3 regions of the Janthinobacterium sp. DSP2-3-3 genome follow, and region 1 is predicted to be linked to each of the others. Evidence: predicted binding sites of a transcription regulator. Region 1 holds the regulator's gene; each other region holds the start of a gene.

Evidence for each region. The regulator FNR, encoded in region 1, switches genes on or off when oxygen is low (the NO sensors DNR and NnrR bind a similar motif). The targets are predictions, from matches to a motif close to TTGATNNNNATCAA.
Region 2: a site for FNR is predicted at 1,720-1,733, ahead of paaA (1,2-phenylacetyl-CoA epoxidase subunit PaaA). Genes of this name have one in related genera too.
Region 3: a site for FNR is predicted at 1,854-1,867, ahead of ACP7DE_RS16705 (universal stress protein). Genes of this name have one in related genera too.

What each region holds. Positions count from the first base shown of each region.
Region 1 covers NZ_JAFCWA010000017.1:51,590-55,312, forward strand. Annotated here, with positions in the region: gene ccoG (cytochrome c oxidase accessory protein CcoG) at 1-1,320, shown strand, start outside; gene ACP7DE_RS25545 (FixH family protein) at 1,375-1,899, shown strand; gene fnr (fumarate/nitrate reduction transcriptional regulator Fnr) at 1,903-2,661, opposite strand; gene ACP7DE_RS25555 (response regulator) at 2,901-3,723, shown strand, end outside.
Region 2 covers NZ_JAFCWA010000004.1:195,704-199,426, reverse strand. Annotated here, with positions in the region: gene paaC (1,2-phenylacetyl-CoA epoxidase subunit PaaC) at 1-318, opposite strand, end outside; gene paaB (1,2-phenylacetyl-CoA epoxidase subunit PaaB) at 333-617, opposite strand; gene paaA (1,2-phenylacetyl-CoA epoxidase subunit PaaA) at 646-1,635, opposite strand; gene paaX (phenylacetic acid degradation operon negative regulatory protein PaaX) at 1,903-2,832, shown strand; gene ACP7DE_RS09905 (hypothetical protein) at 2,957-3,211, opposite strand; gene ACP7DE_RS09900 (M14 family metallopeptidase) at 3,353-3,723, shown strand, end outside.
Region 3 covers NZ_JAFCWA010000008.1:592-4,314, forward strand. Annotated here, with positions in the region: gene ACP7DE_RS16695 (enoyl-CoA hydratase) at 1-406, opposite strand, end outside; gene ACP7DE_RS16700 (MFS transporter) at 483-1,784, shown strand; gene ACP7DE_RS16705 (universal stress protein) at 1,922-2,359, shown strand; gene mltA (murein transglycosylase A) at 2,399-3,628, opposite strand; gene ACP7DE_RS16715 (hypothetical protein) at 3,678-3,723, shown strand, end outside.

The DNA of each region.
Region 1 (3,723 bases):
GGACGCTACGCTACCTGGCGATGGGTATGCGTATGGCTTACCCAGCTGGCGTTCTACGGCTTGCCGTGGTTGACCTGGAATGGCAGGCAAGCCCTGCTGTTCGATTTGACCACGCGCAAGTTCTACATTTTCGGCGTCGTGCTGTGGCCCCAGGATTTCATCTATCTGGCGGCCCTGCTGATCATCTGTGCGTATTTGTTGTTCCTCGTCACGGCCATTGCCGGGCGGGTGTGGTGCGGGTTCTCTTGCCCGCAAACGGTATACACGGAAATCTTCCTGTGGGTCGAACGCCGCATCGAAGGCACGCGCAGCGCGCGCATGGCCCTCGACAAGCAGGGTCCCTCCGTGCGCAAGGCCTTCAAGAAGACGGCCAAGCACCTGGTGTGGGGCGCCATCGCCCTGTGGACGGGCTTTACCTTTGTCGGCTACTTCACGCCGATCAAGGAACTGGCGCAGGCGGTGACCACCTTGAATTTCGGTCCCTGGGAATGGTTCTGGGTCTTGTTCTACAGCCTGGCAACCTACGGCAACGCGGGCTGGCTGCGCGAGCAGGTGTGCAAATACATGTGCCCCTACGCGCGCTTCCAGAGCGCCATGTTCGACCAGGACACGCTGATCATCACCTACGATACCAAGCGCGGCGAACCGCGTGGCGCCATGAGCAAGAAGGCCGGCAACAACGACAAGCTGGGCGATTGCATCGACTGCACCCTGTGCGTGCAGGTGTGTCCGACCGGCATCGATATCCGTAACGGCCTGCAGTATGAATGCATCGGTTGCGCCGCCTGCGTCGATGCCTGCAACAGCGTGATGGACAAAGTCGAGCGGCCACGGGGCCTGATACGCTACAGTACCGACCATGCGATGGAAAACAACTTCAATTCGAAGCAGATACGCCAGCGCGCCATGCGTCCGCGCGTGCTGATCTACACTTCCATCCTGGCCCTGATCATCATCGCCGTGTGTACTTCGCTGGCCTTGCGCACGCCCCTGAAAATGGACGTGATCCGCGACCGCGGTTCGATGGGACGCGAAGTGGAAGACGGCATGATCGAAAACGTCTACCGCCTGCAGATCATGAACACCTCGGAGCAAAGCCAGCATTTTAAAATCAGCGTCTCCGGCTTGCCGGGCCTGACCTTGCTGACGCGCGAAGAAGTGATGTTGCAGCCGACGGAAACGCTGGGCTGGCCGATCCGCCTGCGCGTGCCGCACGGGGTCGGCGAAAAGGGCTCGAACAAGATTGCGATCGAATTGCACTCGCTGGACGACCCATCGCTGCATGTACGTGAAAGCGCGGTATTCATCGTGCCGCGCTAATGTAGGAAGGCCAGTCCCCGCATGGGGACTGGCTGATCAAACAGGAGAAATATCATGTCCGACAGTCTCAAGCTGCAAGCACCCGTTGCACCGTGGTACAAGCATCGCTGGCCTTGGCTGCTGATGATCGGCCCAGGCTTGTCCGTGGTCGTCGGCAGCTTCATGGGATATATCGCGTTTACGCAGCCCGATGCACTGGTGGTGGGCGACTATTACAAGCAGGGCAAGGCAATCAACCAGGATTTGAAGCGCGACACGATCGCCAGCAACCTGGCGATGGATACCAGCTTATCCTATGATGTGGCGCACGCGCGCCTCAGTGGTTCCGTGCACAGCTTCGGCAAGGCTTACCAGGGTCCGCTGCAGCTGCATCTGGCGCATGCGACCTTGCCGGAAAAGGATATCAAGCTGCTGGTGCAGCCCGATGTGGCCGGCAACTTCTCGGTAGCGCTGCCGATGCTTGAGCGCAGCCGCTGGCAAGTGCTGGTGGAAAACGATAAACGCGAGTGGCGCCTGTCCGGCATCTGGACCTGGCCCCTGCAGCGCAGCATCGCGCTGCATGCTGACGCAGAGCTGTAAAGCTTACTTGCAGACGTCGGTACCAGCCGTAATGGCTTTCAACTTGGCGGGCTGCAAGATTTCAATTTCGCGATTCGAGACGCGCAGCCAGCCTTCCTTCTTGAACTTCGACAGCAGACGGCTGACGCTCTCGATGGTCAGCCCCAGGTAATTGCCAATTTCCTCGCGCGACATGCGCAACTGAAATTTGCTGGCCGAATAGCCGCGCGCTTCATAGCGTGAGGCCAGGTTGACGATAAAGGCGGCAAAACGCTGCGTCGCCTGCATATTGCCCAGCAACAGCATCACGCTTTGCTCGCGCGTGATTTCCTGGCTCATCATGCGGTGGAAATGGCGCAACAGGGTCGGCATATTGCCCAGCAATTGTTCCAGGCTGGAAAACGGTATTTCACAGACTTCGCTGTCTTCCAGCGCCACGGCATTACAGTGGTGGCGGTCGGCGCTGATGGCGTCCATGCCCAGCAGTTCGCCGGCCATCTGGAAACCCGTCACCTGCTCTTCGCCACCCGGATTGATCTGGTACGTCTTGAAGTGCCCCAGGCGGATCGCATACAGGTTCTGGAACGAGTCGCCGATGCGGAACAGCGAGGCGCCGCGCACGATCTTGCGGCGGCGGCCGATGATCTGGTCCAGCCTGTCCATATCGCCCACATCGAGGCCCATCGGCAGGCACAATTGATGCATGCTGCAGGTCGAGCATCGCGCACGCAACGCTTCCACGTTCACTATGGGCAAGGTGGGAGTGAGTAGCGCTTCAGTCATGTTGATACCTTTTAGAAAATGCAATAACAAGTTTACTGCATACACGGTTGCCGTGTGCCAATTTCACCGCAATTGCGCTGAATAAACGACGTTCTGACTTTAATTATATGGCAACATCGTCAAAAGCCCATGCGGGGAGGGCAATTTGCGCCGCACCGCTTGCCAAGCTCGGGTATTGATAGGAAAATTCCTGACAGCATTATCTGCCGCCTGTGCCGCCCGGTACTGAAAAGGAAATCATGAAGCCTCTCGGCATTAAAGCAAAAGTCGCGCTAGCCACCAGCCTGACCTCGATCGCCATGATCGCGCTGGTCACCATGATCCAGGTGCAGCACATGCGCGCCGACTTCACCAAAGTGCTGCTGAGCCAGCAATCGGCCCTGATTACCCGCACCGCTGCCGAGCTCGACGACAAGCTGGGCATGCTGCTGCAGATCGTCGCGCTGACGGCCAGGCAGCAGCCGCCGGAATTGATCGCCCAGCCCGCCCAATTGCGCGAATACTATGCGCGCCGCGCGATGCTGGTGCTGTTCGACGACGTGCTGGTGCTCGATGCGCAAGGCGCCATCGTGGCCGACATGCCGCGGGTCGCGGGACGCGCCGGCATCAACGTCGGCGAGCGCGAATATTTCCAGACCGTCGTGCGCACGCGCCAGCCCATGATCACCGAGCCGATGCTGGGCAAATCAAGCGGCATGCCCATCGTGCAGATGGTGGCGCCCGTGCTCACCGCCGATGGCCAGGTGGCCGGCGTGGTGATTGGCGTGCTGCGCCTGTACAAGGATAACCTGCTGGGACGCCTGCGCTCGGAAAAGATCAGCAAGAGCGGCTATTACTTCATCCTCACGCGCGGCGCCGTGCCGCGCTACGTGCTGCATCCCGACACCAGCCGTTTGCTGCAGCCGCGCCAGCCGAACGCCAACCTGACGACCACGCAGTTGCTGAAGGAAGATGGCGAAGGCAGCATGGTCAGCACCAACAACCGCGGCATCACGGCCGTCAACAGCTTCAAGCGCCTGAAATCCGTGAACTGGCTGCTGGGTGCCTCGCTGCCCGTCGAGG
Region 2 (3,723 bases), on a different contig from region 1:
GTAGTGCCAGGTGTCGAAGAAGAACTGGCGCATCATGGTGTCGGCGTAATTGCCGTTCGGCTGCTCCAGCAGCAGACAATTCTTGAAGTCGTGGGCGTCGCGTAAAAAGGCGATGTCGTCCTCGTCGCGGCCCGCGTTTTCCAGTTCGGCCGCATAGCTGAACCACAAACGCGTCTGGCCCAGCAAGTCGAGCGCCACGTTGGTCAGCGCCATGTCCTCTTCCAGCGCGGGACCCTTGCCGCACAGCTGCGACAGCTGCTGGCTGAGAATCAGGGCGTTGTCGCCCAGGCGCAGGAGGTAATTTACCTTGTCATCCATTGCGATCGCTCCCATCACAGGTTCTTGACTTCTTCCGGCATCGGGAAGAAGGTGGGATGGCGGTACACCTTGCTGTTCGACGGCTCGAACAGGGCGCCCTTGTCGCCCGGGCTGCTGGCGACGATATCGGCCGCGCGCACCACCCAGATGCTCACGCCTTCATTGCGGCGCGTGTAGACGTCGCGCGCATGGTTGACCGCCATGGTGGCGTCGGAGGCGTGCAGGCTGCCCACATGCTTGTGCGCCAGGCCGTGCTGGCTGCGGATGAAAACTTCCCACAATGGCCATTCTTTGCTCATATTGCTCTCCCCTATCTGTCTTATGTATTTACGCTGCCGCTTTGACTGCGGCTTGTTTATCGGCATACGCGAGCAAAGCATCGCGGAACCATACACCGTCTTCATACGCCTTGACCCGCGTTTGCAGGCGCTCGCGGTTACATGGGCCATTGCCCTTCAATACATTGTTGAACTCGGCCCAGTCGATCTCGCCGAATTCATAGTGACCCGTCTCGGCATTGAATGTCAGGTCGGGATCGGGCACGGTCAAGCCCAGGTATTCGATTTGCGGCACGGTCTGGTCCACCATGCGCTGGCGCAATTCATCATTCGAAAACAGCTTGATGCGCCATTGCGCCGATTGGGCGCTGTTGACGGAAGCAGCGTCGGACGGGCCGAACATCATCAGGGATGGCCACCACCAGCGGTTCAGCGCATCCTGCGCCATGGCTTTCTGTTCTGGTGTGCCCTTGCACAGTGACATCATGATGTCGTAACCCTGGCGCGCATGGAACGATTCTTCCTTGCAAACACGGATCATGGCGCGCGCATACGGGCCATACGAGCAACGGCACAGCGGAATCTGGTTGATGATGGCGGAGCCGTCGACCAGCCAGCCGATGGCGCCCATGTCGGCCCACGACAGGGTGGGATAGTTAAAGATGCTGGAATACTTGGCTTTGCCCGAGTGCAAGGCAGCGAGCAAGTCGTCGCGCGACACGCCCAGGGTTTCGGCGGCGCTGTACAAGTACAGGCCGTGACCGGCTTCATCCTGGATCTTCGCCAGCAGGATGGACTTGCGTTTCAAGGTCGGCGCGCGCGTGACCCAGTTACCTTCGGGCAATTGACCGACGATTTCCGAATGCGCATGCTGCGAAATCTGGCGGATCAGGGTCTTGCGGTAAGCGTCCGGCATCCAATCCTTGGCCTCGATCTTGATGCCTTCGTCGATGCGCGCCTGAAAAGCGCGCTCTTCTTGACCCATGTCATCGATGGAACGGACGTTCTTGAGGCCGGTTTCAACCATTTGTGCGTACATGATCTGTCTCCCATGTCTTTGATTTTGCGCAGCAACGCGATGCGATGAATAGATAATACGATACAAAAATCGATTTGCATACACTTGATGTGAGTCATTTTAAAAATTCGTATCTTGTGCCGCTTTTTTGTGCGTATGATATTGCTGATGAGAAAACATTGCGAAGTGCCACCAGCGCTTCCGGCAAATTATTGACGCGCTACCCGCGCAGCCAAGTAAACTGCTGCTTTTATTGAATCGACCGCAACACGGCCAGACCGGAACCACATGAAGAACACCCGCTGCACGGCATGGATAGCCGATTTCCTGGAAAGCGACCCACCGCGCTCAAAGTCTCTGGTGATGACCATCTTTGGCGACGCCATCGTGCCGCGCGGCGGCGCCATCTGGCTGGGCAGTCTGATCGAACTGCTGGCGCCGTTTGGCGTCAACGATCGCCTGCTGCGCACCAGCGTGTTCCGCCTGGCGCAGGAGGGCTGGCTCAGCTCGCAACGTGACGGCCGCCGCAGCGCCTATACGATACGCCCGGAGGCGCTGGCCCGCTTCGAACGCGCCTATCGCCGCATTTATGCGCCGCTGGTCGTGCACTGGGATGGCAGCTGGACCCTGGTGATCGGGCCGGCCGGCAGCATCGGTGCCGCCGAACGGAGCGCGCTGCGCAAGGAATTATTGTGGGCGGGCTATGGTTTGATCTCTCCCGGCATCTTTGGCCATCCAGCCAGCAACTCGGAGGCGCTGGAAGATATCCTCGTGCGCAACGAAGTACAGGGCAAGCTGTATGTCTGCCACACCACGGAGCTGCCGCATGTCAGCACACGGCCCCTGCGCGACATGGTGGGCGAATGCTGGGACTTGTCGGAAGTGATGGCCGGCTACGAAAAATTCATCGCCCGCTTCCAACCGCTGCTGACCCTGCTGCAAGAGGAACCCGTGTTCGATGCCGAGCAAGCCTTCGTGATCCGCTCGCTGCTGACGCACGCCTATCGCCGCGTGCAGTTGCACGATCCGCAACTGCCCGTCGAGCTGCTGCCCGAACCGTGGCCAGGCACGCAAGCGTACGTGCTGGCGCGCGACCTGTACCGCATCACCCACGCGGCGGCCGAGGAACATATCCTGGCCACCCTGCGGCGCGAAGATAAGCAGGCCGCATCTGTCGAGCCGTGGTTTTTTGAACGTTTCGGTGGACTTAATACCTGAACCCAACGGCGTAGTACCGGGGTCGGTTCCTTCGGAATCGGAATACGGTCCATTGGCCCTATTCCCCCGGAGGGTGCGACCCCGGCCTCTACGTTTGGGGTGAAAATATTAAACCCACCTCAACCTACTGCTTCGCCACTACCTGCTTCGCACCCGCCAGCAAATCCTGCCCCAGCTTTTCCAGCGCATTGGCTTGCACCAGCATGGTATCGAGGATGGCGACATTGAAGGTAAATTCGGCCGGCGTGGTGTAGCCGGGGAAACGCAGGATGCGCAGCAATTCCTGCAAGGTCGTGCCCTTGCCCAGGTGCGCCAGAGCGTCGCTGAGGGCGCTGACTTTCTTTTCCAGTTCGCGTATGTGCTTGCCGTTGTCATCCATGATGATCTCCCCGTGTTAGAGCTTCCACGTTAGCAAAGCACGTCCCTTATCGTTTGCGCCAGCACAAAGGCCACCGCAAAACAGGTATCATCGCGCCATTGCACACGATGCAAAACCCATACGTTTTTATCAGGAACACTCATGACCATTAAAATCAGCCAGCAATTCGACGCCGGCGCGATCGAGGTGCTGCGCGCCGACGATGCCCAATCCATCGAGCTGAACATCCGCAAGGATTCCCACGCCGACATCACGCAGTGGTTTTACTTCCGCTTGCAAGGCGCGCAAGGCGAGGCGTGCACGATCCGCTTCATGAATGCAGGCAAGTCGGCCTACCCGGACGGCTGGAAAGACTACCAGGCCGTGGCCAGCTACGACCGCGAAACCTGGTTCCGCGTGCCCACCAGCTTTGACGGCACGGTGATGACCATAGCACACACGCCGGAAGAAGAAAGCGTGTACTACGCCTACTTCGAACCGTATCCATGGGACCGCCACCTGGCCCTGATCGA
Region 3 (3,723 bases), on a different contig from region 1:
CGACCTTGATTTCCGGCTGGCCAAATTTGGCGCTGTCAGCAGCGATCAGGAAATCACACATCATGGCCAATTCGCAGCCGCCACCAAGCGCGTAGCCAGCCACTGCGCCCACCACCGGTTTGCGTACGCGCAAGATATGCTCCCAGTTGCGGCTGATATAACCCTGGGTAAAGGTATCGGGATAAGTGTAATCGGCCATGGCGGCAATATCGGCGCCGGCGGCAAACGCTTTTTCGCTGCCCGTGAGCACGATACAGCCGATATTGTCATCGGCGTCGAATTTGAGCAGGGCGTCGCCCAACTCATTCATCATATTGTCATTCAAAGCGTTCAAGGCCTTCGGGCGATTCAGGCGGATGATCGCCACTTTGTCCTGGATGTCGATGATCAGATCTTCGTATTGCATAGTGTCTCCTCTGGATGAACGGTGTGACGATTGTAGCGGCTAACGGCAGCGGCGCGACAGGTGCGCTGCTATTATTGTGAGCCCGATCACCTTTATCGAGCAGCGTATTTTCTCCTCCTTCTTTCAGTACTGCACCCACTACCTGCGCGGTGACGGCAGCGCCGCCAGCGTCAATTTTCGCCGCCTGTGGTTCAGCAACGGCCTCAATTGCTTTGGCGCCCAGATCACCTCGCTGGCCCTGCCCCTGTGTGCGGTACTCTTGCTGCATGCGACGCCGGAACAGATGGGCGTGCTCGTTGCCCTGCAGGCGCTGCCGTTCGCCCTCTTCGGCTTGCCAGTCGGCGTGCTGCTGGACCGGCGCAGCAAGCACCCGATCATGCTCTTCAGCGAAAGCATGTCGGGCCTGGCCTTGGCCAGCGTGGCCGTCGCCTACTGGTGCGGCGTACTGTCGATGCCGTGGTTATATATAGTAGGATTCATCATCGGCACAGGTTTTGTCGTCGGCGGCGGCGCCGAACAGGTTTTCCTGACCTTTTTGGTGGGCCGCGATGGCTTGATCGATGCACAGTCGAAATTTGCCGCCACTGAATCGGCTTCGCGCCTAATCGGCCCAGGCCTGGCCGGCGTGCTGGTGCAAGTTTTGTCAGCGCCCGTCGCCATCCTGTGCACGGCTTGCGGCTATCTGGTTTCCGTCTTCAATTTGCGTGCCATGAGCGTACGCGATCCGCGTCCCGCACCATCCGACAAGCACGCCTTGCGCGACATCGCTGACGGCTTGCTGTTTGTCTGGCGTGAACCGCTGCTGCGCGCGCTGGCCTGGGGTGCCGGCATCTGGCACTTCCTGTTTTACGCCAGCATGGCCTTGACGGTGCTGTTCGCCACGCGCGACCTTGGCATGAGTCCTGGGGTGCTGGGCATGACGCAGATGCTCGGCGGCGCCGGCGTATTGCTCAGCGCCTTCATCGTCAAGCCGCTGACGCGCCGCTATGGTGCCGGCCGCACCATTCTCATCGGACTGGCGTCCACCTCCGTGTGCTTTGCCATGACGCCCACCATCCCCGCCGCGCTATTCGGCAGCGCGGCCGCCAGCGCCGTGGCGTATGCCGTGCTGATGTTCTTTTTCGATTGCGGCGTGATGCTGTTTTTTATTCCCTACCTGGGCCTGCGCCAGAAAGTCACACCCGACCCCATGCTGGGCCGCATGACCTCGACCATGCGCTTCCTGACGGTGGCGACGGCGCCGCTGGGCGCGCTGGCCGCCGGCTGGGTAGCGGAACACTTCGGCGTGCGCAATGGCCTGGTCTGCATCGCGGCGGGCAGTATCTTGTTGACCGTCGCCATGGTGTGGGGCACGCCGCTGCGTAGCGTGCGCACCTGAAGCGATAAACGGGCATACACTGCTGAAAGATTGCCTTGGCGACACTATTCATGCCAAAGCCTGTGAGGTTTGATTTACATCAAGGTTTTAGTTGATGTAAATCCATAAGCTGTCTTACATCACTCTAGGAGCACGTCATGTTTAACACCATTTTATTTCCCACCGACGGCTCGCCGCTGTCCGACAAAGCGGCCGAGACGGCCCTCGCCTTCGCTCAATTGAACAAGGCCAAGCTGGTCGCCCTCAGCGTGGTGCAGCCCTTCCCGTTCTCGCCGATGGCCGATGGCGGCATCGTGCTCGACGCCGGTTTGTACGAACAACAAATGCAGGAAGCATCGCAACGCGCCGTCGACAAGATCGGTGAAGCGGCGCGCGCCGTCGGCGTGCCCTTCGAAGGCGTGGTCGCCGTCTCGCCCAGCCCGCACGAGGAAATCGTCAATGCGGCGCAAACCTACCATTGCGACATCATCCTGATGGCCTCGCATGGCCGCAAAGGCTTGAACAAGCTGTTCGTGGGCAGCGAAACGCAAAAAGTACTGGCGCATACCCAGCTGCCAGTCATGGTCTTGCGCTAACCTTGCGCTAGCGCACCCCCGCCCGGCGCCGCGAGAAACTCAGCGCGCCGGGGCCTGTTTCGGCAGCAATACCCACACGGCGCCGCTCTGCTTCATGCGGCCCGCATTCTCCGCCGCTTCCGCACCAAAACCAAAGAAGTAATCGACCCGGATGGGCCCGCGAATGGCTCCGCCCGTATCTTGCGCCATCACCAGGCGCTGCATGGGAATCTCGCTATTGGCTTGCGTGGTGGACAGGAACACGGGCGCACCCAGCGGCAGGAAACGCGAATCGATGGCCACCGAGCGTTGCGGCGTCAGCGGCACGCCCAATGCGCCTTTCGGCCCCACTTTCGGATCGGGCAAACGCTCCTCCTTGAAGAAGACATAGCTCGGGTTGGCGTTGAACAATTCATCCTTGCGCGTGGGATGGCCGGCGATCCACGCCTTGATGCCCTGCGCGGACGCCTGGCTCAGGGTCAGCTCCCCCTTGTCGACCAGGTAGCGGCCGATCGATTTGTATGGGTGGCCATTCTGGTCCGCGTATGCCACGCGCACGGTTTCCTGCGTATCGGTCAGCTGCACGCGCCCGGAACCCTGCACTTGCAGGAAGAAGGCCTCGACTTCGTCATCCACCCACAGCAATTCCTTGCCCGTGACGGCCGTGGCACGCTCGATGTCGGCGCGGGTCGCATACGGGATCACCTTCTTGCCGACCAGCTTGCCCCGTAAACGCATGTTTTTCAGTTCTGGGTACACGCCAGCCAGGTCGACGGACACGAGATCGTCCGGCACCTTGTACAGCGGCGTCTGGTATGGACCGCCGCGCTTGCGCGCGCCGTGCAGCAGTGGCTCATAGTAGCCCGTGACGAGGCCAGTACTGACGCCATCGGCAGTGATGACTTGATTGGGCACAAAGAAGGTCTCGAAGAACAGGCGGATGGCCTTGTCGCTGTCGGCATTCACCTGACGCGCTATCGTGCATGATTCTTTCCAATCCGGACGTTTCACCAGCACGCCGCACGAAGCCATGAACGCTGGCCAGGCGGCGCGCATGTCATCGCGGCCCCAGCCAGGTAAGGCGGCAAATTTGGCGGGTACGAAGGTGGGCGCTGCCGCATCCGTGATATCCCTGGCATCGGCCGGCTTGGCCGGCACCGGCTTGACGACGGTCGGAGCGATGGCCGGCGCCTTGCCAGTCGCGGTGACCGGCGCTGCCGGCGGCGTGGTACAGGCGGAAAGCGCAAGCGCGACGGCGCCGACTGAAACGGGTAGACTACCGCGTGTCAACAGACGGCGGGTAAATACTAAGCTGCGGGTAAATAACATAGGAGTGCGTATGTGGATCTTGATGATAGAGGCGCTGGTGGCGTTCTTCTTGCTGG